One region of the Cytobacillus sp. FSL K6-0265 genome, then DNA from elsewhere that is predicted to be linked to it. Evidence: predicted binding sites of a transcription regulator. Region 1 holds the regulator's gene; the other holds the start of a gene.

Evidence for each region. Region 1 encodes LexA, which represses DNA repair genes until DNA is damaged. Its sites were predicted from a motif close to CGAACATATGTTCG; they were not measured.
Region 2: the regulator LexA is predicted to act here: its motif matches at 9,315-9,328, upstream of uvrB (excinuclease ABC subunit UvrB).

The regions. Positions count from the first base shown of each region.
Region 1 is NZ_JBBOPE010000001.1:1,946,135-1,957,659, reverse strand. Features, by position in the region: gene MHH73_RS10040 (YneB family resolvase-like protein) at 367-1,032, opposite strand; gene yneA (cell division suppressor protein YneA) at 1,047-1,379, opposite strand; gene lexA (transcriptional repressor LexA) at 1,511-2,158, shown strand; gene MHH73_RS10025 (DUF4257 domain-containing protein) at 2,354-2,638, shown strand; gene MHH73_RS10020 (hypothetical protein) at 3,323-3,655, opposite strand; gene MHH73_RS10015 (hypothetical protein) at 3,931-4,269, opposite strand; gene MHH73_RS10010 (hypothetical protein) at 4,550-4,849, opposite strand; gene glnA (type I glutamate--ammonia ligase) at 5,231-6,565, opposite strand; gene MHH73_RS10000 (MerR family transcriptional regulator) at 6,607-7,017, opposite strand; gene MHH73_RS09995 (methionine gamma-lyase family protein) at 7,198-8,472, opposite strand; gene hflX (GTPase HflX) at 8,491-9,747, opposite strand; gene MHH73_RS09985 (trimeric intracellular cation channel family protein) at 10,005-10,589, shown strand; gene spoVK (stage V sporulation protein K) at 10,714-11,525, opposite strand, start outside.
Region 2 is NZ_JBBOPE010000001.1:3,809,096-3,820,620, reverse strand. Features, by position in the region: gene MHH73_RS19415 (PDZ domain-containing protein) at 1-1,113, shown strand, start outside; gene MHH73_RS19410 (hypothetical protein) at 1,382-2,353, shown strand; gene MHH73_RS19405 (MarR family winged helix-turn-helix transcriptional regulator) at 2,640-3,074, shown strand; gene MHH73_RS19400 (ring-cleaving dioxygenase) at 3,117-4,058, shown strand; gene MHH73_RS19395 (flavin reductase family protein) at 4,080-4,676, shown strand; gene MHH73_RS19390 (alpha/beta hydrolase) at 4,691-5,296, shown strand; gene MHH73_RS19385 (NADPH-dependent FMN reductase) at 5,315-5,917, shown strand; gene wrbA (NAD(P)H:quinone oxidoreductase) at 5,991-6,599, shown strand; gene MHH73_RS19375 (AI-2E family transporter) at 7,371-8,495, shown strand; gene MHH73_RS19370 (hypothetical protein) at 8,769-9,173, opposite strand; gene uvrB (excinuclease ABC subunit UvrB) at 9,438-11,417, shown strand; gene uvrA (excinuclease ABC subunit UvrA) at 11,427-11,525, shown strand, end outside.

The DNA.
Region 1 (11,525 bases):
CATGTTTTTCACTATAATTTTCAGACGATAATACGTTGGTAAAGTATTGCTTTAAGATTTGGTAAAGCTATGTATCATTGTGCTCTTTTGAAAAATATGAATCTATTTAATGTAGGAAGCGTATGGAAGTAAGGGGAATGAGGAAATATACTTTCACTATCGTTTAATGTAAAAAAACATGGATTAATCTTAGGAGCACAGATAACCATTCACAATTTACGTTATTTCCCTCCAATGATGGTGCATGAACTCAACAATTGAAGGATCTTTCAGTATGCTTTTTTCTTGGGAGCAAAACAAGATATCTTCGTCTTTCAGTTTTAAAATATATTGCGCAATCAAATTAAGTGACATATTAGATTTGTATCATGATGGTTCATGATCCACCAGCTCTATTTCATCTATATATTCATTATATCTACGGTTAACGGTCGCTTTAGATACTTTATAACCAAAGCCTCTTAACGTTGCAGCAATTTCTGCAAAAGTAAGGTTGTTTTTTCTCAATTTTACTATTTCTTCAATTGGTACTTCTATTCGTTCTCTGCCGTTTATATTACCTTGGTTTTTTAAATTTTTTTCAGGTCGAAAGCCTTTTTGAACAGCTTTTTGCATCCCTCTTTTAATTTTTACATTATGTAGTTTTCTTTGATATTCTTCAACCATGCTAACAATCTGTAATACCATAGAATCTGAATCTGAAAGTTGCAATTCCCCGTTATGGGCAATTGTAAAAATCTTCCCATTTTCTTTAAGTATACAATGTAAGATGGCGATTTTAGCATTGCCTCTTCCAATCCTGGTTTCATCTTGAATAAGAACAGCCTCCGCTTGTTTCTGTTTTAGTAACTCTAATAATTGCAGCACACCTATTCTTTCTAAATCATAGCCACTTGCTTTCTCACGTATCACTTCAACTACAATCATATCCTTCATTCTCGCTAAATGTAAAAGTTCTTCTTCTTGTCTAGCAAGGGACGTTTCCTGTGTATCCTTCGTCGTGCTCACCCTACAATATATAATTACATTCATTCTCATTCATTCCTTTAGTCTTCTAATATCACACTAGCTAAATTGGTTTCAGATATTATTTCACCATCTGTAATGGGAAGATATACCGTATCACCAGGATGTATTTCACCTAAATGTATATGATTAAATTCTTCTACCCAAGCAACAAAATCTTTAGAAGACATATTATGGGCATCTCTAAAATCCTCCGCAATTTTCCATAAAGAATCCCCTTGTTTTACTTCAACCTTTACATACTCCTCCTGATTTGCATTACCAGTGTTCAAAAATAATAGGAAAGCCATACCGAAACTAAAAGCGATAAGAATAATAGCATAACTATAAGAATTCCACAATTGTTTTATCATTAATTGTCACCCCTGAATAGAATATATGTTCGATTTGATGATTTTAGTATAATGCGAACACTTGTTTCTGTCAACAAGAAAATTCGAACTTATGTTTGTATCTGTTTTCTACTGGTGGTATAATAAGCTTAATGATATTGACGAAGGTGCGTGATAGCGTGAAATTATCTAAGAGGCAGCAAGATATATTGAATTTTATAAAGGATGAAGTAAAACAAAAAGGGTATCCACCGTCTGTTAGGGAAATAGGCGAAGCTGTTGGACTAGCTTCAAGTTCAACCGTACACGGTCATCTAGCCAGACTAGAGAGTAAAGGGCTTATTCGTCGAGATCCAACAAAACCCCGTGCCATTGAAGTATTAAATTTAGAAGAGAGCAATCCAATTCCTAAAGTGCAAACAGTGAACGTTCCTATTATCGGTAAGGTTACTGCTGGTCAACCTATTACTGCGATTGAGAATGTTGAGGAATATTTTCCTTTACCTGAAAGAATGGCTCCGAGTGACGAAAATATCTTCATGCTTGAAATTATGGGAGAAAGTATGATTGAAGCTGGCATATTAGATGGTGATTATGTCATAGTCAAGCAGCAACAAACAGCAAATAATGGAGAAATCGTCGTTGCTATGACGGAAGATGACGAGGCCACGGTTAAGCGATTCTTTAAAGAGAAGAACTTTATTCGCCTACAACCAGAAAACCCTACTATGGAGCCGATTATTTTGCATAATGTATCTATTTTAGGCAAAGTTATTGGTGTTTATCGCCAAATTCATTAAAAAAGAGTGTCATTTTTGACACTCCTTTTTAATCGTTGCAATTATCTTTATATGTTACGCATCCAATTATTAAATTTGAAAAATTCAGTAAAATAGAATCATTACATGGAGACAAAAATATATTATAATGAAATTTACACCAAGAATCAACCTAAGGTCGCAAAAAAATCTCGGCTTTAGGAGTGTGAAGGAAAAATGTTAATGAACATTCTCTTCGCTGCGTTGATTGGTGGAATTGTCGGTGTTGCAGGGCATTTGCAGAGGTTAGGCAAACTAGTCAAGCCACGGATGACGAAAAAATTCATTTATTTAGGGTTCTTAGAAGACATCTTACTAGGAGGACTGGCGGCCGTATTTGTCATTGTGACAACAACACCGGATTCCCCCACTGCTGTTTTCATCATCTCTCTCGTTTCTGGTATGGGAGGAGAGGGTATCTTAAAATTATTAGATACCCTAAAAGTAAAAGATCACGAATAAATTTTATTCCGTTCTTATGAACGGTTTTTTGTTGTATATAAAAAGAACAAATAATATCTAGACAACCTCATTTTTCACCTACTATTATAAGAACTAAGCGCTAGAAATACCTGCTCAGACTGTTCAATTTCACATTTATGAAGGGATATAACACATCATCGTTTTACGATGAGTTGCTTCTTAAATTGTAGTATGTATGTCTTACACAGATCTTAGAATCACTTGACTACCTTCTACATGATGTTTTATGGGGCGATAAAACATCATGTCTTTTCATGAAAAACTGATGGTTTAATGGAATAAATGTTCATTTGATCCAGTTGATGGGTAAATAGAACAATCTACTTCAAAATACATACACTTTATATTCAATTCATCATCTATTAGGAATTAATAGCTATCTTGATTTCACGAACCAAGTCATCCACAGGTTGAGGATCGCTTCAAGCAACTATTTCTCATTGATTTCGATTATCTAGCATCATTGTTATAGTTTTTCTTCCTATTAATTAATAGATAGGACTGTAGACAAACTCAATATAAGGAGTTTGTCTACAAGTGAAGCAACCGTTAAGATTGGTTTTAAAGATGTTTTTTAGTATCCGCAATAGTTATTTTCTCATAAATTAACTTCCGCTAAAACACTGTAAAAGCACTCTCAACTATCGGGTTTTCCTCAGTGCCTTATACCTCAACTGCAACAATATCATCACAACAGATCGTAGTGATTCTTACACGACCTTTCTTGTCACAACAATCATCGTGACGATGACATTCCGCTTTTGCTAAGAAGACTAAATTTCCACGAACATCGATAAACTCTCCGAACACATGGCCGCCACCTTTAAGAAAAACCTTCACATCTTCACCACGGGAAATGTTCTTAAAAAACTCATCGCAGCCACAATCGTTATTGTCGTCTTTGCTGTAATTACCACAACCATAATTATTGTTGTCATATCCGTATGAGTCTGAATATCTTGGGCTTCTACCAAAAAAACAATTATTATATCCCATACCTCTTCCTCCTTTCTATGATTATGTTAATACTATATGTGGATGGTCTTGCAGTTGTACGGGCTATACCACCCTGTTAAGAGACCATTTTATTTGCTCTATGTTTCTATCTTTTAATCTTTCTACCCTAACTAAATAAAGAAGCAGCCGTTATGGCTGCTTTGAGCTAGATCCTTTTTAGTATCTCTTAAATAGATAGCAAGTTGAATGATGATATGAAACTGTTATATCCTATTGCCTTAATTCCTCGATGATACAATAAAGAAGAATCTTAATTATCGAGTTTCAACTGCAACGATATTATCACAACAGATTGTAGTGATTTTTACTCGACCTTTCTTGTCACAACAACAATCATCGTGATGATGACATTCTGCTTTTGCTAGGAAGACTAAATTTCCACGAACATCGATGAATTCTCCTGATACATGGTCGCCGCCTTTAAGAAAAACTCTCACATCCTCACCACGGGAAATGTTCTTAAAGAACTCATCACAGCCACAATCCTTATTGTCGTCTTTACTGTAATTGCCACAACCACAATTGTTGTTATTATATCCATATGAGTCTGAATATCTTGGGCTTCTACCAAAAAAACAATTATTATATCCCATATCTCTTCCTCCTTTCTATGATTATGTTAATACTATATGTGGAAAATGAAGAGTTGTACGGGCTATCTCACCCTGTTAAGAGACCATTTTATTTTCTCTTTGTATCTTCTTTTAGTTTTTCGAGTCTACTCTAACTAATATAAAAAAGCAGCCGTTATGGCTGCTTTGAGCAGAGTCCTTTTAGTATTTATTAAATAGATACGAAGTGAAGAAGCAGTTATATCCCTTGCAATAACTTCCTCTAAGACACATAAAAAAGGACTCTTACTAAGGTGTTTCTTTAGACTTCAACTGCAACGATATCATCACAACAGATCGTAGTAATCCTTACACGATCTTTCTTGTCGCAACAATCTTTGTGGCGATCATCGTGACGATCATCGCGACGATGACAGTTAGCTTTTGCTAGGAAAACTAAATTTCCACGAACATCGATAAACTCTCCGAAAACATGGCCGCCGCCTTTAAGGAATACTTTCACATCCTCACCACGGGAAATGTTTCTAAAGAATTCATCGCAGCCACAATCGTTATGATCATATCCATATGAATCTGAATAGTTTTGATTTTTATATCCCATATTCTCATCCTCCTTTCTATGATTATGTTAATACTATATGTGGAAGATGAAGAGTTGTACGGGCTATATCACCTTGTTAAAAGACCATTTTATGTTTTATATGACATCTTTTAGATTTTTTTAAATGCATGGAAAAGCGACGTTAAGGTCCATTCTATAAAAGGAATAAGGTTCAAAATGAATGTCTTAAGACCTCTCCTCACCACTTTACTTTCTTCTATTTTTAATACAAAAAAACCGCAGGTACCTCGATTACATCGAGTTTACCTACAGTCACATTTTTTGGTCTTATTTTGGTCAACAGAATAATTAGTTGGTCATGAATTTTATTTGAGCAAAACAAAACCCCCTCAAACCATAGTGGTAGAGGGGTTAATTTTATTAATACATTTGTAAATATTGCTCGCGTTCCCATGGGTGAACTTGCGTACGGAACATATCCCACTCAATTTCTTTTGCTTCGATAAAGTGTTCAAGAATATGTTCACCAAGTGCAGCAACCATTACTTCATCTTGTTTAAGAAGTTCTAGCGCGCTATAAAGTGTAGCTGGAAGATCTTTAATGCCTTCAGCTTCACGCTCTTCTTTGCTCATCACATAGATATTACGATCTACTGGAGCTGGTGGTGTTAGGTTGTTTTTCACGCCATCTAACCCAGCTTTAAGAAGAACAGCCATTGCAAGATAAGGATTTGCAGCTGGATCCACACTACGTACTTCTACACGTGTACTGACACCACGTGATGCTGGGATACGAATAAGTGGTGAACGGTTTCTTGCAGACCAAGCAACATAACAAGGAGCTTCATATCCAGGCACTAAACGTTTGAAAGAGTTTACTGTTGGATTTGTTACAGCTGTGAAACTTGGTGCATGGTTAATGATACCTGCAATAAAATTACGTGCTGTATCACTAAGTTCTAAATCACCTTTTGTATCATAGAATGCATTTACACCATCTTTAAATAAAGAAACGTTACAGTGCATACCTGATCCGTTCACACCGAATAATGGTTTTGGCATAAATGTTGCGTGTAAACCGTGTTTACGTGCAATTGTTTTAACGACTAATTTAAATGTTTGGATGTTATCACACGCTGATAATGCATCAGCATATTTAAAATCGATTTCATGTTGCCCTGGAGCCACTTCATGGTGAGAAGCTTCAATTTCAAAGCCCATTTCTTCAAGCTCAAGAACGATATCACGACGGCAATTTTCACCTAAGTCTGTTGGAGCTAAATCAAAATAACCACCATTATCATTAAGTTCTAAAGTTGGTTCACCTTGTTGATCTAACTTAAATAAGAAGAATTCTGGTTCAGGTCCAAGATTGAAATCTGTAAAACCGAGGTCTTCCATTTCTTTAAGGATTCTTTTTAAGTTATTACGTGGGTCTCCCGCGAATGGCGTACCATCTGAATTATAAATATCGCAGATTAAACGTGCTACTTTTCCTTTTTCAGCTGTCCAAGGGAAGACTACCCAAGTGTCTAAGTCTGGGAATAAATACATATCTGATTCTTCAATACGAACGAAACCTTCAATTGAGGAACCATCGAACATCATTTTATTGTCCAAAGCTTTTTCAAGCTGACTAATTGGAATCTCTACGTTTTTAATTGTTCCTAAAATGTCAGTAAATTGTAATCTGATAAATTTTACATTTTCTTCTTTAGCAATACGTCTGATATCTTCTTTAGTGAATTTTGCCACCTTGTGTTTCCTCCTTTAAAGTCAAGAAAAGATTTTTTATTTTAATGGAAAAAGCGTGATAAATCACCTTGTCTTAAAGACGATCGAGTAAACCTACCTGCTTGCATAAATTCTTTACGCAAAAGCTTTCTCAATTCATCATCTGACAAATCATGTCTCACTTTTTCTTCTTGCTTCTTAAATGCTTGTTCATCCATCTCTTGTTGTTGTTTCACTGTAAATAGTTGCTTTATTCCCGCCATATTGACACCTTGATCAATTAAATCTTTGATTTCTAGCAATTTATCAATATCATTCAATGAATACAGCCTTCTATTCGTATCCGTTCTAGCTGGAGTAATCAATTGGTGTTCTTCATAATAGCGAATCTGTCTTGCAGTAAGCTCAGTCAGCTGCATAACAATGCCAATTGGAAAGAGCGGCATGGAACGACGTATTTCACTTCCAGTCAACCATCTCTCCTCCTTCATTCTTTTACTTTTTATTTCTTTGTATCTTATATCCTATTATATGTCGTGTTAGATAATCTGTCAACAAAATGTTATGTTTTATCACATGTAAATGATGAAATTTTCAAACTTTTCTCCTAGTATTGAAAAAAGGCAGCGTATATTCGCCTCCTTTCTCCACATTTATTGATTCTTTTGAATGAGTTTTTTCTCTAATAATTGGTCTAACGCCGTACAAATGGCGATTTTTACATGAGAATAGGTTAATCCGCCTTGAACATATGCTTCAAAAGGGGGGCGAATAGGTCCATCTGCTGTTAGCTCAATACTTGCCCCTTGGATAAAGGTACCCGCAGCCATAATAACATCATCCTCATATCCTGGCATGTATGCTGGATATGCAGTTACGTGAGAGTTGATTGGGGAAGCATATTGAATCGCTTGACAAAAGGCAACCATCATTTTAGCATCACCAAATTGTACTGATTGAATTAAGTCTGTTCTCTCTGCATCCCATCTTGGATTTGTTTTCATCCCAAAGTATTCAAGGATTGCTGCAGTAAAAACCGCTCCCTTCAAAGCTTGTCCCACTACATGGGGAGCTAAGAAAAAGCCTTGATACATCTCCTGCAAACTATAAAGGGATGCACCAGCTTCGGCTCCTATTCCAGGGGAAGTTAATCGATAAGAACACGCTTCAACAAGAGCTTTTTTCCCAACAATGTAACCACCAGTTTTCACTAATCCACCGCCAGGGTTCTTAATAAGTGAACCGGCCATTAAATCGGCACCAATATGACATGGTTCCATCTCTTCAACAAATTCACCGTAACAATTATCTACGAAGACAACGACTTCAGGGTTAATTGACTTAACAAAATCAATCATTTCTTTTATTTCATTTATTGTAAATGATGGTCTTTCCGCATAACCTCTTGAACGTTGTATACCAATCATCCTTGTATTAGATGTCATTCTTTCTTTGATTACTTCATAATCAACCCTACCATTCGCTTGCAATTCAACCGTATCATAACCAATACGAAATTCTCTTAGAGACCCTACCCCTTTACCTCTAATACCGACGATTTCTTCTAACGTATCATAAGGTTTACCTGTAATATATAAAAGGTCATCTCCCGGTCGTAAAATACCAAATAATGCAGTCGATATAGCATGGGTACCAGATATGATTTGTGGTCTAACCAATGCTGCTTCGCCACCAAAGACATCTGCATAGATTAATTCTAAAGTATCTCTACCCGCATCGTCATAGCCGTATCCTGTTGACGGTATAAAGTGGCTATCACTTACACGATGTTTTTGAAAACTTTGCAGTACGCGAAATTGATTATCATCTATTCTTTGCTCTATTTTATGTGTCACAGCAGAAATTTTCTTTTCTACTTCTTGAACAATCTCAAAAAGGGATTCTCCATTTACTAAGCTTTGGAACATGTTTTACACCTTTACTTTCTATACTCTATAATAATTTAGCATTTGTGTGATTGGATGATCTTTGAAGTAAAAACCTTTAGCTAAATATATTTGTTCTTCTTCGATAAATTCACTACTCCGCACAATAGTCACCGTATTTAGGAGCGATAATAACTTTCCTTCTGAAGCAGGGATTGCAGCAGTATATGAATCCATTAATTGAGTGATTGCTCGTTCAATTGCCTCTTTTAGCAGCTGGCGATCACGATCATTTAAGGCACTTATTTGTAACGTGTCCTTACCCTTTGTTGGGATGAATCTTTCATGTGCTTCATCCTTTTTATTATATACGATTAATTGTGGTATCTCTTCTTGCTCTAAATCATCAATTAATTGCTTTACAGTTTGTTCATGTTGGATGTAGTCAGGATTAGACATATCGACTACATGTAAAATAAGATCCGCTTCGTTTACTTCTTCTAAAGTAGATCTAAAGGCTGCAATTAACGTAGTCGGTAAGTCTTGTATAAATCCAACTGTATCCGTTAAAAGAGCTGTATATCCACTTGGTAAAGACATTTTTCTTGTCATTGGATCCAGTGTGGCAAATAATTGATTTTCTTCATAGGAATCCGCTTCTGTTAGGCGATTAAACAGTGTAGATTTACCCGCATTCGTATAACCTACTAAGGCAATTTGCAGTGCTTGATTCTTCTTTCTTCTTTCACGGTAACGCTTCCTATGATGAACAACTGCTTTCAATTGCTTATCAATATCATCTATTTTCTTTCGTATATGACGTCGGTCTGATTCGAGCTTTGTCTCACCGGGACCTCTTGTTCCAATTCCCCCGCCTAGTCGTGAAAGTGCTGTTCCTTGTCCCAATAATCTCGGTAGTAAATATTTTAATTGAGCTAATTCAACTTGAAGTTTCCCCTCTTTTGAACGAGCCCTGCCTGCAAAAATATCAAGAATCAACTGCGTGCGATCAATAATTCTTGCCGAAATGAATTCGGATAGGTTACGAACTTGGCTAGGAGATAGTTCATCATTAAAAATGATCACATCAGCTTCTGTCTCTTCTTGTAGACGTGAAATTTCTTCAACTTTCCCTTTTCCTATATATGTAGATGGATGAATTCTTTCTCTTTTTTGTATAACACTTGTAACGACTTCACCATTTGCCGTTTTTGTTAGTGACATAAGCTCATCCATTGAATAACTATATTGCAAATCGTCTTCAGTCGTTTGACAGCCGACAAGTATCGCTTTTTCTTTAAAAGACTGTTGTTCCATTAAAGCCCTACTTTCTTTTTAACATATTATTATCATATCAAATTCTTTTGTAATACACTAATTATTCTTTACGTTAAAGGGAGAAAATTTCCTTTTATCCACAATGTCTTGCAGTTTTATCTATCATTATCATTTGCCAAAAAAATTATTAATTAAAAATCATTGATTTCATGCTATTTCATGTTAAAATCTATATGTTTGTGCAGGATTTTAAGAACGTGTGGTGATATGTGGTGTTAACTTGGGATTTTTTAAGTATGATTGGTACAATTGCTTTTGCCATTAGCGGTGCAATCGTAGCTATGGAAGAAGATTATGATATATTAGGCATTTATATTTTAGGCATCGTCACTGCCTTTGGCGGAGGAGCCATCCGTAATTTATTGATTGGGGTACCCGTTTCAACATTGTGGGAACAGGGAACTTTTTTTCAAATCGCCTTATTATCTATTACATTGATTATCATTTTTCCCCATCATTTATTAAAGCATTGGCATAAATGGGGAAACTTCACTGATGCCATTGGTTTATCAGCATTTGCTATACAAGGTGCACTTTATGCTGCTGATATGAATCATCCATTAAGCGCAATTATCGTTGCCGCAGTATTAACAGGTAGTGGTGGAGGAATGATTCGTGATTTATTAGCACAAAGAAAACCTTTAGTATTACGATCAGAAATCTATGCTGTTTGGGCGATTATTACAGGGTTATTAATCGGATTAAATATTTTTACATCATCAGTAGAGCTCATTATATTATTCATAACAATTACCGCCCTTAGAGTATTATCTTACACTTATAAATGGAAACTCCCTACAAAACAATATAAGTTAAATTAGTCATAAAAAACAGAGCCAGCTCAAAGCCCACTATACAAAGTAGGAGAGCGGCTCTATTTTTTCAATTAGCATTCCTATTAATAACAAAAAACAAACTCCTAAATTAAGCGGAGCTAGGACTCATTCAATCGTCTTCTTCAAAAACTAAATCGTTACTTCTAATTGTCATTAATTCATGGCGGTCATAATGACTTTGCATTAAAAGCCTCATGGATTGTGCACGTATTGCCTTTTCAATAATATTCCTTATATATCTTCCATTAGAAAATGTTTGAGGATTTAATACTGTTTTCACCCAAAGTAAGTGATCTTTTAATTTCCTTTCACTTTCTCTGCTAAGTACGTACTCTTTTTGTTTCAGCATTCTTTGCCCGATTTCCATTAGTTGTTCAATTGAATAATCCGGAAAATCTATGACAAGCGGAAATCTAGAATGTAAACCTGGATTTAACGATAAAAAATAGTCCATTTCCTTTGAATATCCCGCTAAAATGAGTATAAAATCATGCTGTTTATCTTCCATATGTTTCACTAATGTATCGATCGCCTCTTTACCAAAATCTTTTTCCCCTCCTCTACCGAGGGAATAAGCTTCATCAATAAAAAGGATGCCTCCGATCGCTTTTTTAATTAAGTCTCTCGTTTTTTGAGCCGTATGGCCAATATATTCTCCTACTAAGTCAGCCCTTTCAGCTTCGATCAAATGCCCCTTTGTCAAAACATCCATTTTTTGAAATAGCTTACTTATTAACCTAGCTACCGTTGTTTTCCCTGTTCCAGGATTTCCTTTGAACATCATATGAAGGGACTGCTTTCCCGCTTTCAGTCCTGCTTCTTCTCGCTTCTTGTTCACGTAAATCCAGGCGTAAATTTCTTTAATCATTCTTTTCATTTCTTCCATGCCTACTAAGGCAGCTAATTCTTCTTCAATTTCTC
Region 2 (11,525 bases), 1.9 Mb from region 1:
GCAGCTGCTTATTACGGTATACAACGAGTCAACAGGGAAAGACAGCATTTTTTAGTCCGTGCTGAAAATGCCTATTTTGAGCTGAAGCAATTATTGCCTTTAGGACTCATTCTCGGTGTTTCTCTTTCACTAATTATCGTAATAGCTGGTTTAACTGTTCCTGTTGAGTTACTTGTTTTTGCAACCGCTGCAACAATCATCTTGATGCTGACTCCAAAAGCAAGATGGGCTACACCTGCTTATACGGTAAGCATTGGTTTTATTCTGACTTTCTTTGCATTAGAACAGAACTGGCCGCTGCCTGCTTTCATCTCATCACAAGTGGAGGGCGCAGTGTATTTTTTGCCAGCTGTCGCAATAATCATTGCCTTACTTGTAGTTGCTGAAGGAATAATGATCACAATCAATGGTCCAAAAGGGACGTCACCAAGACTTATGAAGAGTCGCCGTGGTCAGATTGTGGGCATGCATGAAGCAAAAAGAATGTGGCTTTTACCACTGTTTTTATTAATACCTGGTGATGCCCTTAGTTTGGATGCAACATGGTGGCCATTATTTTCAATTGGAGATCAATCGTATGCTTTAGTAGCTGTTCCTTTCGCTATTGGTTTTCAACAACAAATCCAAAGCAAATTTCCAGCTATAGCCGTCGCGGCTTATGGGAAAAAAGTCATTTTCTTTGGTGCGTTGTTGCTCTTTATTGCCAGTGGTGCATTTGTTTATCCAATAGTAAGCTTAGCGATACCGGTACTAGCAATCGTAGGGAGAGAGTGGTTAAATTATCGCCAACGCTCTGTGGATGCAAAGGCAGCGTTTTACTTTGCTAAAAAGAATGAAGGCCTAATGATCATTGGTGTTGTTCCTCATTCTCCAGCAGACAAAATGGGATTAAAAGTAGGAGAGACCGTTCTTAAAGTGAATGGTTTGCAAGTGAATGATGAAAAGGGATTTTATCAAGCATTGCAAAAAAATGCAGCTCATTGCAAACTTGAAGTCATTGATATCAATAATGAAAATCGCTTTGTCCAAAGAGCACTTTATAAAACAGATCATCATGAATTAGGAATTCTCTTTATTAAAGACGAATTTAAGAAAAATCACCAAGCAGTTTAACATCTTTACCGGTTGTCTCTATGGGGCAATCGGTTTTTTAAGGTTGAGAAAAGCATATGTCCTTTATCATGAGTACGAGTGGGACTAATTTTGAATTACTGAACGGCAATATTGGGGCGCGATGAGTATGAAATAATTAGACCGTTTATAATTTTGAAGTGGATCCATTATTGCAGATATAGTTAATCATAGATGATAAAGCAAGCGTCTTGAGTATGATCGACCGGTAAAGGGAGAAAACAAAGCAAATAGGTTGAGCCTCGGAAAGGTGAGCAACGTAAAAGGAGAAAGCAAAGCAAACAGATCGAGCCTCGGAAAGGTGAGCAACGTAAAAGGAGAAAGCAAAGCAAACAGATCGAGCCTCGGAAGAATGAGCAACGCAAAAGGAGAAAGCAAAGCAAATAGAGCAAGTCTCGGAAAAATGAGCAACGCAAAAGGAGAAAGCAAAGCAAATAGAGCAAGCCTCGTAAAAATGAGCAACGTAAAAGGAGAAAGCAGAGCAAATAGAGCAAGCCTCGGGAAAATGAGCAACGTAATAAGAGAAAGCAAAGCAAACAGAGCAAGTCTCGTGAAAATGAGCAATGCAAAAGAAGAAACCAAAGCAAACAGATCGAGCCTCGGAAAAATGAGCAACGTAAAAAGAGAAAGTAAAGCAAATAGAGCAAGTCTTAGAAAGATGAGCAACTTAACAAGAGAAAACAAAGCAAACAGAGCAAGCCTTGGAAAAATGAGCAACGGAAAAAGAGAAAACAAGGCAAATAGATCAAGTATCGGAAAGATTAGCAACGTAAAAGGAGAAAGCAAAGCAAACAGATCGAGCCTCGGAAGAATGAGCAACGCAAAAGGAGAAAGCAAAGCAAATAGAGCAAGCCTTGGAAAGATGAGCAACGTAAAAGAAGAAAGCAAAGCAAACAGAGCAAGCCTCGGGAAAATGAGCAACGCAAAAGAAGAAAGCAAAGCAAACAGATCGAGCCTCGTAAAAATGAGCAACGCAAAAGGAGAAAGTAAAGCAAACAGATCGAGCCTCGTAAAAATGAGCAACGTAAAAGAAGAAAGCAAAGCAAACAGAGCAAGCCTCGGGAAAATGAGCAACGTAAAAGAAGAAAGCAAAGCAAATAGAGCAAGTCTTAGAAAGATGAGCGACGTAAATGGAGAAAGCAAAGCAAATAGAGCAAGCCTCGTAAAGATGAGCAACGTAACAAAAGAACCGAAGCAAACAGAGCAAACATCCAAAAAATAAGCAACGTAAACGAAATAAACAATACAAATAAAGATAACAAGCCAAATATATGCAACACAAAGTGAGCTAAATAACTCCCACCATTAAATTAAATACACCCTCTATCTCTTCTAATTAAAAGGGTTACAATCTACTGAAGCCCCTGAACGTGATGAAAAACATGCGGCCCTTAAATGAACGAGAAAATAAAAAAGTTCAAAATAGGATTGACATTAGTTTGAATTCGAGATATTATTATCTCATATTCAAGATAATTAAATTAAAGATAAAAAGTGAGGCGATGAAAATGGTTCATAAGACGACATTAGATTCATTCGCTTGCTTAATGCAAACTAACAGATATATGCAAGATCAGATGAAAGACTGGTTAAACAAATATAAGCTCACCTTAACAGAGTATTCTGTACTTCAAGTCCTGCATCAAAAGGGGCGACAATCCGTACAGCAAATTAGTAAAAGTGTTTGGTTAACGAGCGGCAGTATGACTTATGTGATTGACCGCCTGCAAGAAAAGGGTTATTTATCTAGAAGTGATTGCAAAGAGGATCGACGGGTTGTTTTTGTAACGATAACAAATGCAGGTAAGGAATTAATGGATGTGATCAGTCCATTCTTAAAAGAAGAGATTTCAACCTTATTTCAACAAACAACCCAAGAAGAACAACAATTAGTAATTGATATTCTTCATAAAATAACACAAAATAAATTAACTCACACCTAATATCTCAATTTCGAGATACTTGAAGGTTAGAGACGTGAAAGGATGTTCAAAATGGAAAAACAAACAATGGGGATTCATCACATTACAGCGATTGTCGGCCATCCACAGGAAAATGTAGATTTTTATGCTGGAATTTTAGGTTTACGTCTTGTTAAAAAAACAGTTAACTTTGATGACCCGGGAACGTATCACCTTTATTTCGGTGATGAGGGAGGTAAACCAGGTACAATTATTACTTTCTTCCCTTGGGCAGATGCTTATCATGGCATCATTGGTGACGGGCAAGTGGGTATTACTGCTTATGCTGTTCCATCTGGCGCACTTCCTTTTTGGGAGGAACGTTTAACGAGTAGAGGCATTTCTTTTGAAAAACAAATGCGCTTTGGTGAACAAGTACTAAGCTTCGATGACCCACATGGCTTACATTTAGAGCTTGTTGAAAGAGAAGCTGGGGAAGAGAATACTTGGACATTTAATGGAATTTCTAAAGAAGTGGCGATTAAAGGTTTCGCCGGGGCCGTTCTTTATTCTAGCAATGGTGGGAAAACAGGTGAGCTACTTGAAACAATGGGTTTAACAAAAGTGGCTGAAGAAGGAGCATTCGTCAGATATCAATCAAAAAGCGATATTGGCAATATTGTTGATGTGAAGTTAACAAGCTCAGGAAAAGGAAGAATGGGTGTCGGAACAGTCCACCACATTGCATGGCGTGCAGCAGATGATGCTGACCAATTAGATTGGAAAAAATATATTGAAAGCTTTGGTTATGGCGTCACACCGGTGCAAGACAGAAATTACTTTAACGCGATTTACTTCAGAGAATATGGCGATATTCTTTTTGAAATTGCAACTGATCCGCCAGGCTTTGCTCATGATGAAAGTCAGGAAACGATGGGAACAGAATTAATGCTTCCAGAGCAATATGAAAAATATCGTGGACAATTACAGAGAAGATTAATTCCGATTGATGTGAGAGAAGTGTGATTGAAAAGGAGGATGAAAGCAATGGTAAGTATTGATCCGACCACGCAAACCGAGAGGGAGAATTACAAGTTATTGATCGGAAGTATTATTCCGAGACCGATTGCCTTTGTCACTTCACAATCAACTGCTGGTGTAATGAATGGTGCACCGTTCAGTTTCTTTAATATCGTATCTTCTAATCCGCCGATGATTGCTGTTTCTGTAGCAAGAAGAGCAGGTGAGATGAAAGATACTGCTAAAAATGTAAGTGATACGAAGGAGTTTGTCGTCCATCTTGTTGATGAGTCGAATGTTACGCAAATTAATGAAACAGCGGCTACTCTCTCACCAGATGTGGATGAATTAGAGCTAAATGGATTAGAGACAACTTCGAGTACAGTTGTTAATGTACCAGGAATCGTGAAAGCAAAAGTGAGGATGGAATGTCAGCTTGCTCATCATATAGAACTTGAAGGGAATGCTGACCTACTTATCGGTAAAGTTGTCTACTTCCATTTTAATGATGAAATTTATGAAGCAGGCAAAATCAACGCTGAAAAATTAGGGGCAATCAGTCGCTTGGCTGGAAACGATTATGCGAAAGTAGGAGAAGTATTTACAATTGTTCGACCGAAATAATGGAGGGGATATACATGAAACATATTTTTGAAAAGGGTAGTGACGCATCAAAACAAACCCTATTATTACTTCATGGAACAGGAGGAAATGAGCTTGACCTTCTCCCGTTAGCTGGCAAAATTGACGAGGGTGCATCCGTGCTAAGTGTCCGAGGTAATGTTCTTGAAAATGGGATGCCACGCTTTTTTAGAAGGTTAGCAGAAGGGGTTTTTGATGAGGAGGACTTAATCTTCCGTACGAAAGAGCTTTATCAATTTTTAGATGAAGCAGCTGAAAAATATGGTTTTGACCGTCAGAAGATCGTTGCATTAGGATATTCAAATGGTGCTAATATTGCGGCCAGCATGATGTTCCATTATAAAGACGCTGTGAAAGCAGCAATCTTGCATCATCCAATGGTACCGAGAAGAGGGATAGAATTGCCTGATTTAACAGGCAAAAAAGTATTCATTGGCGCAGGGACGAATGATCCAATTTGTTCACCAGAAGAATCCGAAGAGTTAAAGCGTTTATTAGAAAATGCGGGAGCCGATGTCCACCTTCATTGGGAACATATGGGGCATCAGCTTTCATTCAAAGAAGTTGAAGAAGCAGCACAATGGTATAAAGCCAGCATCTAAGAAATGGGGAGAGGCAACATGAGCTTTTTAAATAAATTATTCAAGAAAAATAAACAACATCCTGAGGAGGAAATGAAAATGGAAAAATTAAATATCGGTATTATTTTAGGAAGCACAAGAGAAGGTCGCGTAAGCCCACAAGTAGGCCAATGGGTGAAAGAAATAGCTGATGCACGTGGGGATGCAAATTACGAAATTATTGATATTGCTGACTTTCAACTACCGTTCCTTGGTACAACAGATGGCACAGAGCCTGGTATTGCAGCATGGGGAGATAAGCTAGATAGTATGGATGGCTTTGTGTTTATTGTACAGGAATACAACCATAGTATTAGTGGTGCTTTAAAAAATGCGATCGACTTTGCTCGCGATCAATGGGCGAATAAAGCAGCGGGTATTGTTAGTTATGGATCTACTGGTGGTGCTCGTGCGGCGGAACATCTTCGTGGCATTTTAGGCGAGTTACAAGTCGCAGATGTGCGCACACATCCAACACTTTCACTTTTTACTGATTTCGTAAATGGTAATGAATTTAAGCCTCAGGACTTGCACCAAGCAAATATGAAAATGATGCTTGATCAAGTGCTAGCATGGAGCGGTGCATTAAAAACATTAAGATAAGTTTAATGCATAGTGTTGGAAGGAATAGAAACAATATAGATGTATATGAGATATCAAGGAGGATTCTATTCAGATGAGTATTAAATTAGCAGTGATTTATTATAGTTCAACAGGTACGAACTACCAAATGGCACAGTGGGCAGAACAAGGGGCAAAAGAAGCCGGCGCTGAAGTGAAATTGTTAAAGATTCCTGAAACAGCGCCTGAGGCAGCCATCGATTCTAATCCTGCATGGCGTGCCAATGCGGATGCTACGAAAGATGTACCAGAAGTTACACTTGCCGACCTTGAATGGGCAGACGCGATTGTTTTTAGTTTCCCAACTCGTTTTGGTAACATTGCTTCACAAGTGCAAGCTTTTATTGATACTGCTGGTGGACTTTGGGCACAAGGCAAACTTGCGAATAAAGTAGTGAGTGCAATGAGCTCTGCTTCTAATCCTCACGGTGGTCAAGAAGCAACCCTTCTTTCATTCTATACAACCATGTTCCATTGGGGAGCAATTGTTGCCGCACCAGGCTTCACTGACCCAAGCATTTTTGCTGGTGGAGGAAATCCTTACGGCGCAAGTTCAACCCAAGGACAAGATGGCAAGATCGTTGAAGATAATGAAGCAGCAGTTAAACATCAAGCTAAACGTACTGCAACTGTTGCTGAATGGATTCAAAAAGGTCAACAATAACCATGATTTACAAAGGTATTTTAGGGAGACTCCTAAAATGCCTTTTTTAGATATTGAGAAAAATATCGATCTTAACAGAATACCAAGCGGTTTTGCGTCTAACTCAGGAGTAGAGTGCTGGGGGAAACCTGCAAAATAGACTGAGCAAAAGTGGATTGTGCATCACAGTAAAAAACGACAAAGATAGCGGAGCAAATTAAGTTTGCACGTGCAACACAGCGAAAAAGCAGGAAGATAGCTGAGCAAAAGAGGTTTGCACATACAACACAGCCAAAAAGCTAGAAGATAGCGGAGCAAATTAAGTTTGCGCGTGCATCACAGGAAAAAGTAGCAAAGATAGCGGAACAAAAAAGTTTGCGTGTCCATCGCCAGGTTCTAAATACCCTAATTCTAAAATCACTCCAACTCCCCCGAAAAGAAGCCTTTGGGACGAATCGTTACAACGATTGACTAATTAATCAGAAGAAAATAATCCCAGTAGGACGTGGATAATCCTATCTAATGCTGATGCGGTGGTCTGAATGGATAATGAGATTTCCTTAACACGTGGCAGATTATATAAGTGATTGATGTTGGTTAAAATAACCAAAAGGAAATATTTGTCGAAAAATATTCACGGAAAATATCCTTATGAGGCGACATTTTGTGGGGGATGCATTACAATAATACATACAAATAAAGTTCTAGTGGTTTTCCTTTTTGTGAAAAAGGGAACTACAAATGAAAGTGTAGTCTATAGAGAAAAATTTATTTTTGGGAAAAGGTGAGAATGTGAACAAGAAGAAATTCCAGTACTGGTCTCTTCAAATTCTAATTATTTTGTCCGTCATTTTAGTAGCTTCAAAAATCTCTTTTTTATTTGAACCGATTGGAATCTTTTTTTCCACGTTGTTCTTCCCTATTATTATCTCAGGGTTTTTATTCTTCATTTTAAATCCATTTGTGCATTTAATTCAAAAAGCAAAAATACCTAAGATATTATCGATCATCTTATTATTTGCAATCGTTGCTGGGTTGCTCGTACTTGTCTTTAGTATTTTTGTACCGAAAATTTCAGCCCAATTGGCTGGTTTATTAAATCAACTACCTACTTATGTTAAACAAACAGAGCAGTTCTTTAACAACTTCTCGCAATCTGAGGGTTTTCGCTGGTTAATGAATCAAGATTATGTAACACAAGAAGAAATAATGGGTTATTTAATTGATTACGCCAATCAACTTCCGCAAAGGATAACGAATGGCCTCAGCGATTTAGTCGGATTAGTAGCAAATATTGCCATAACGATTATTACCGTACCATTCCTATTGTTCTTTATGCTAAAAGACGGGGAGAAGTTCCCCCCTGCACTAGGGAAATTCGTTCCAAAAAGCTATCGTGCCGAAGCAATTGATACTTTAAAAGAAACAGGTAAAACACTTTCTTCTTATATCCAAGGTCAGATTACTGTCGCATTATTCGTCGGGACGGCCTCTTTTATCGGTTTCTTAATCATTGACCTACCATACGCAATTGTATTGGCATTAATTATTTCAGTAACGAATATTATTCCATATGTTGGACCATTTATTGGTGGTGCACCGGCGGTTATTGTTGGTCTATTTGAATCACCTACGATGGCGATTTTAGCATTATTAGTCATTGTCGCTGCTCAACAATTAGAAGGTAATTTAATTTCTCCTTTAATTTTAGGAAAAACATTAAATACCCATCCAGCAACAATCATTATTCTCTTATTGGTAGCAGGAAACTTAGCTGGTATATTAGGTATGTTACTTGCTGTACCAACATATGCCGTAGGTAAAACCATTGTATTAAGCGGTGTCCAATTTATAAAAGCAAGGAAAATGGCGAAAGAGATGGAAGCTCAAAAGGGTCCGCATCCAGCAGACATATAAATAAGTAAAGTAAGTAGAACCCCATCAGCGTGTATTGGGGTTCTACTTACTTTTTAGGGCAAAGTGTTTAGTTTTATAAGAAGAAAGGTACATAAATTGATTGTTGAGGACGTTGTTGAATTAGTAGGAGGGTTTAAGAGGACAGACATGATTTGCTCTTATAACTTTTGAATAAGTACAGTTCGTTAAATTATATGTTCATATTTACTAAATACACCTTAATACGGACTTAAAACTAATATGATTGCTCGTTTATGTAGAAGAAAATCGCAGTTAGCTAACCCAAATTACAATACTAATTACACCAATGGGGAATAGAAAATAAATAGGGATAAGCCATTTTCGATATTTATAACTAAATGTATAATCTTCTTTGTTACGGTCAAAGGTGTTTTTAGAAAAGAGTATTCTGTAGGTGAAAAAGGCGTAAATGACAATCAATACTAGTAGAAATGTAGAGAGAAACAGCCACTTCATCTCAGCGAAGCCTAAGTTTGCAAGGCGAAGTATCTCTGCTATAACAAAAAGCCCTGATAGGCATACGGCTCCAACTATTTTAATGACGAAGTCTTTTTCATACGCTTTTTCCTCATCATTACTGTTTATATAATCTTTAATGGTTTTTAGGGCATAAATAAAAACGGTTAGCCATGCAAATATAAAAATAAAGCCAAACAAATAATCACCTCGTCAATTTCACCATATAACAAAAGACGATTTTATATAGGGTAAAGTTTCAAAATAATGAAAGTTCTTTTTACCTTCGTACCCTTTTATTTTCATCCTAGCCATCTTTCAATCTCTTTGTCGAACGATAATCGAATATTTGTTCGCTTTTTTGTGGTTTAGATAAGAGAATTTGTGGTAGAATGAGGATATAGAAAATCGGAATGTAATAATGATTAAACATGCTTTACTTTTTACATAGAGGAGGTTTCTGATGTGGAACAAACATTTGAGTTAGTTTCAAAATATTCCCCACAGGGTGATCAACCTGCAGCGATTAAAGAGCTTGTAAATGGGATTCAAGAAGGGAAAAAGCATCAAACATTACTAGGTGCAACTGGAACTGGGAAAACGTTCACGGTTTCTAATGTAATTAAAGAAGTGAATAAACCCACTTTAGTGATTGCTCATAATAAGACGTTAGCAGGACAATTATATAGTGAATTTAAAGAGTTCTTTCCTAATAATGCGGTGGAGTATTTTGTTAGTTACTATGACTATTATCAACCGGAAGCATATGTTCCATCCACTGATACATTTATTGAGAAAGATGCAAGTATTAATGATGAAATTGATAAGCTCCGCCATTCAGCTACCTCCTCATTATTTGAAAGAAACGATGTAATCATCATCGCTAGTGTTTCTTGTATCTATGGTTTAGGATCCCCGGAGGAATATAGAGAACTTGTTTTAAGCTTGAGAACGGGATTGGAAATTGAGCGCAATCAATTATTAAGGAAACTAGTCGACATACAATACGAGCGCAATGATATGAACTTTATACGTGGGACATTTCGTGTACGTGGTGATGTTGTAGAGATATTCCCTGCTTCGAAAGATGAGCATTGTTTACGTGTGGAGTTTTTTGGAGATGAAATTGATCGGATTCGTGAAGTTGATGCTTTGACCGGTGAAATTTTAGGTGACCGTGATCATGTAGCCATATTCCCGGCATCTCACTTCGTTACGCGAGAAGAAAAAATGCGTGTAGCCGTCGAAAATATTGAAAAAGAATTAGAAGAAAGACTGGCTAACTTACATGAAGAAGGACATTTATTACAAGCGCAACGTTTAGAACAAAGAACACGATATGATCTAGAAATGATGAGAGAGATGGGTTTTTGTTCAGGGATTGAAAACTACTCCCGCCATTTAACTCTTCGTCCGGCTGGTTCGACTCCCTATACTTTACTTGACTACTTTCCAAAGGACTTCTTACTTGTTATTGATGAATCTCATGTGACATTGCCGCAAATAAGAGGGATGTATAATGGTGACCAAGCTCGTAAGAATGTGTTAGTAGAACATGGTTTTCGTCTTCCTTCGGCAATGGATAACCGTCCTCTTACTTTTTCTGAGTTTGAAGATCATATTAACCAGATTGTATATGTATCTGCAACTCCAGGCCCATATGAATTAGAACACACGCCTGAAATGATTGAACAAATCATTAGACCTACAGGACTGTTAGATCCGATTATTGATGTCCGACCGATAGAGGGTCAAATTGATGATTTAATTGGTGAAATTAATGACAGAATTGAGAAAAATGAACGTGTACTCATAACAACTTTAACGAAAAAAATGTCTGAGGATTTAACGGATTATTTAAAGGAAATTGGCATGAAGGTTCAATACCTACATTCCGAAGTAAAAACCCTTGAGCGAATTGAGATTATTAGGGAGCTTCGTATGGGTACCTATGATGTGTTAATAGGTATTAATTTATTGCGAGAAGGGCTTGATATTCCGGAAGTATCACTCGTAGCGATACTTGATGCCGACAAAGAAGGATTTTTACGTTCAGAGCGTTCACTGATTCAAACGATTGGGCGGGCTGCTCGTAATGCGAATGGTCAAGTAATCATGTATGCGGACCGAATGACAGACTCGATGACAAAGGCTATAAGCGAAACGGAACGCCGTCGTAGCATCCAAGAAGACTACAACACAGAACATGGTATCACGCCACAGACAATACAAAAAGAAATTCGTGATGTGATTAGAGCGACACAAGCTGCGGAAACGCCAGAAGAGTATAATAGTGCTGATAAATTAAGTCAATTAAATAAAAAAGAACGTCAAAAATTAATAGCGGATATGGAGAAAGAGATGAAGACTGCAGCGAAGGATTTAAATTTCGAACGTGCGGCAGAGCTTCGTGATCTAATTCTTGAACTGAAGGCGGAAGGATGATGAACGGAAATGGCAATGGAGAAATTGATTGTTAAAGGTGCGAGGGCACATAATTTAAAAAATATCGATGTTTCAATCCCAAGGGATAAACTTGTTGTTCTAACGGGG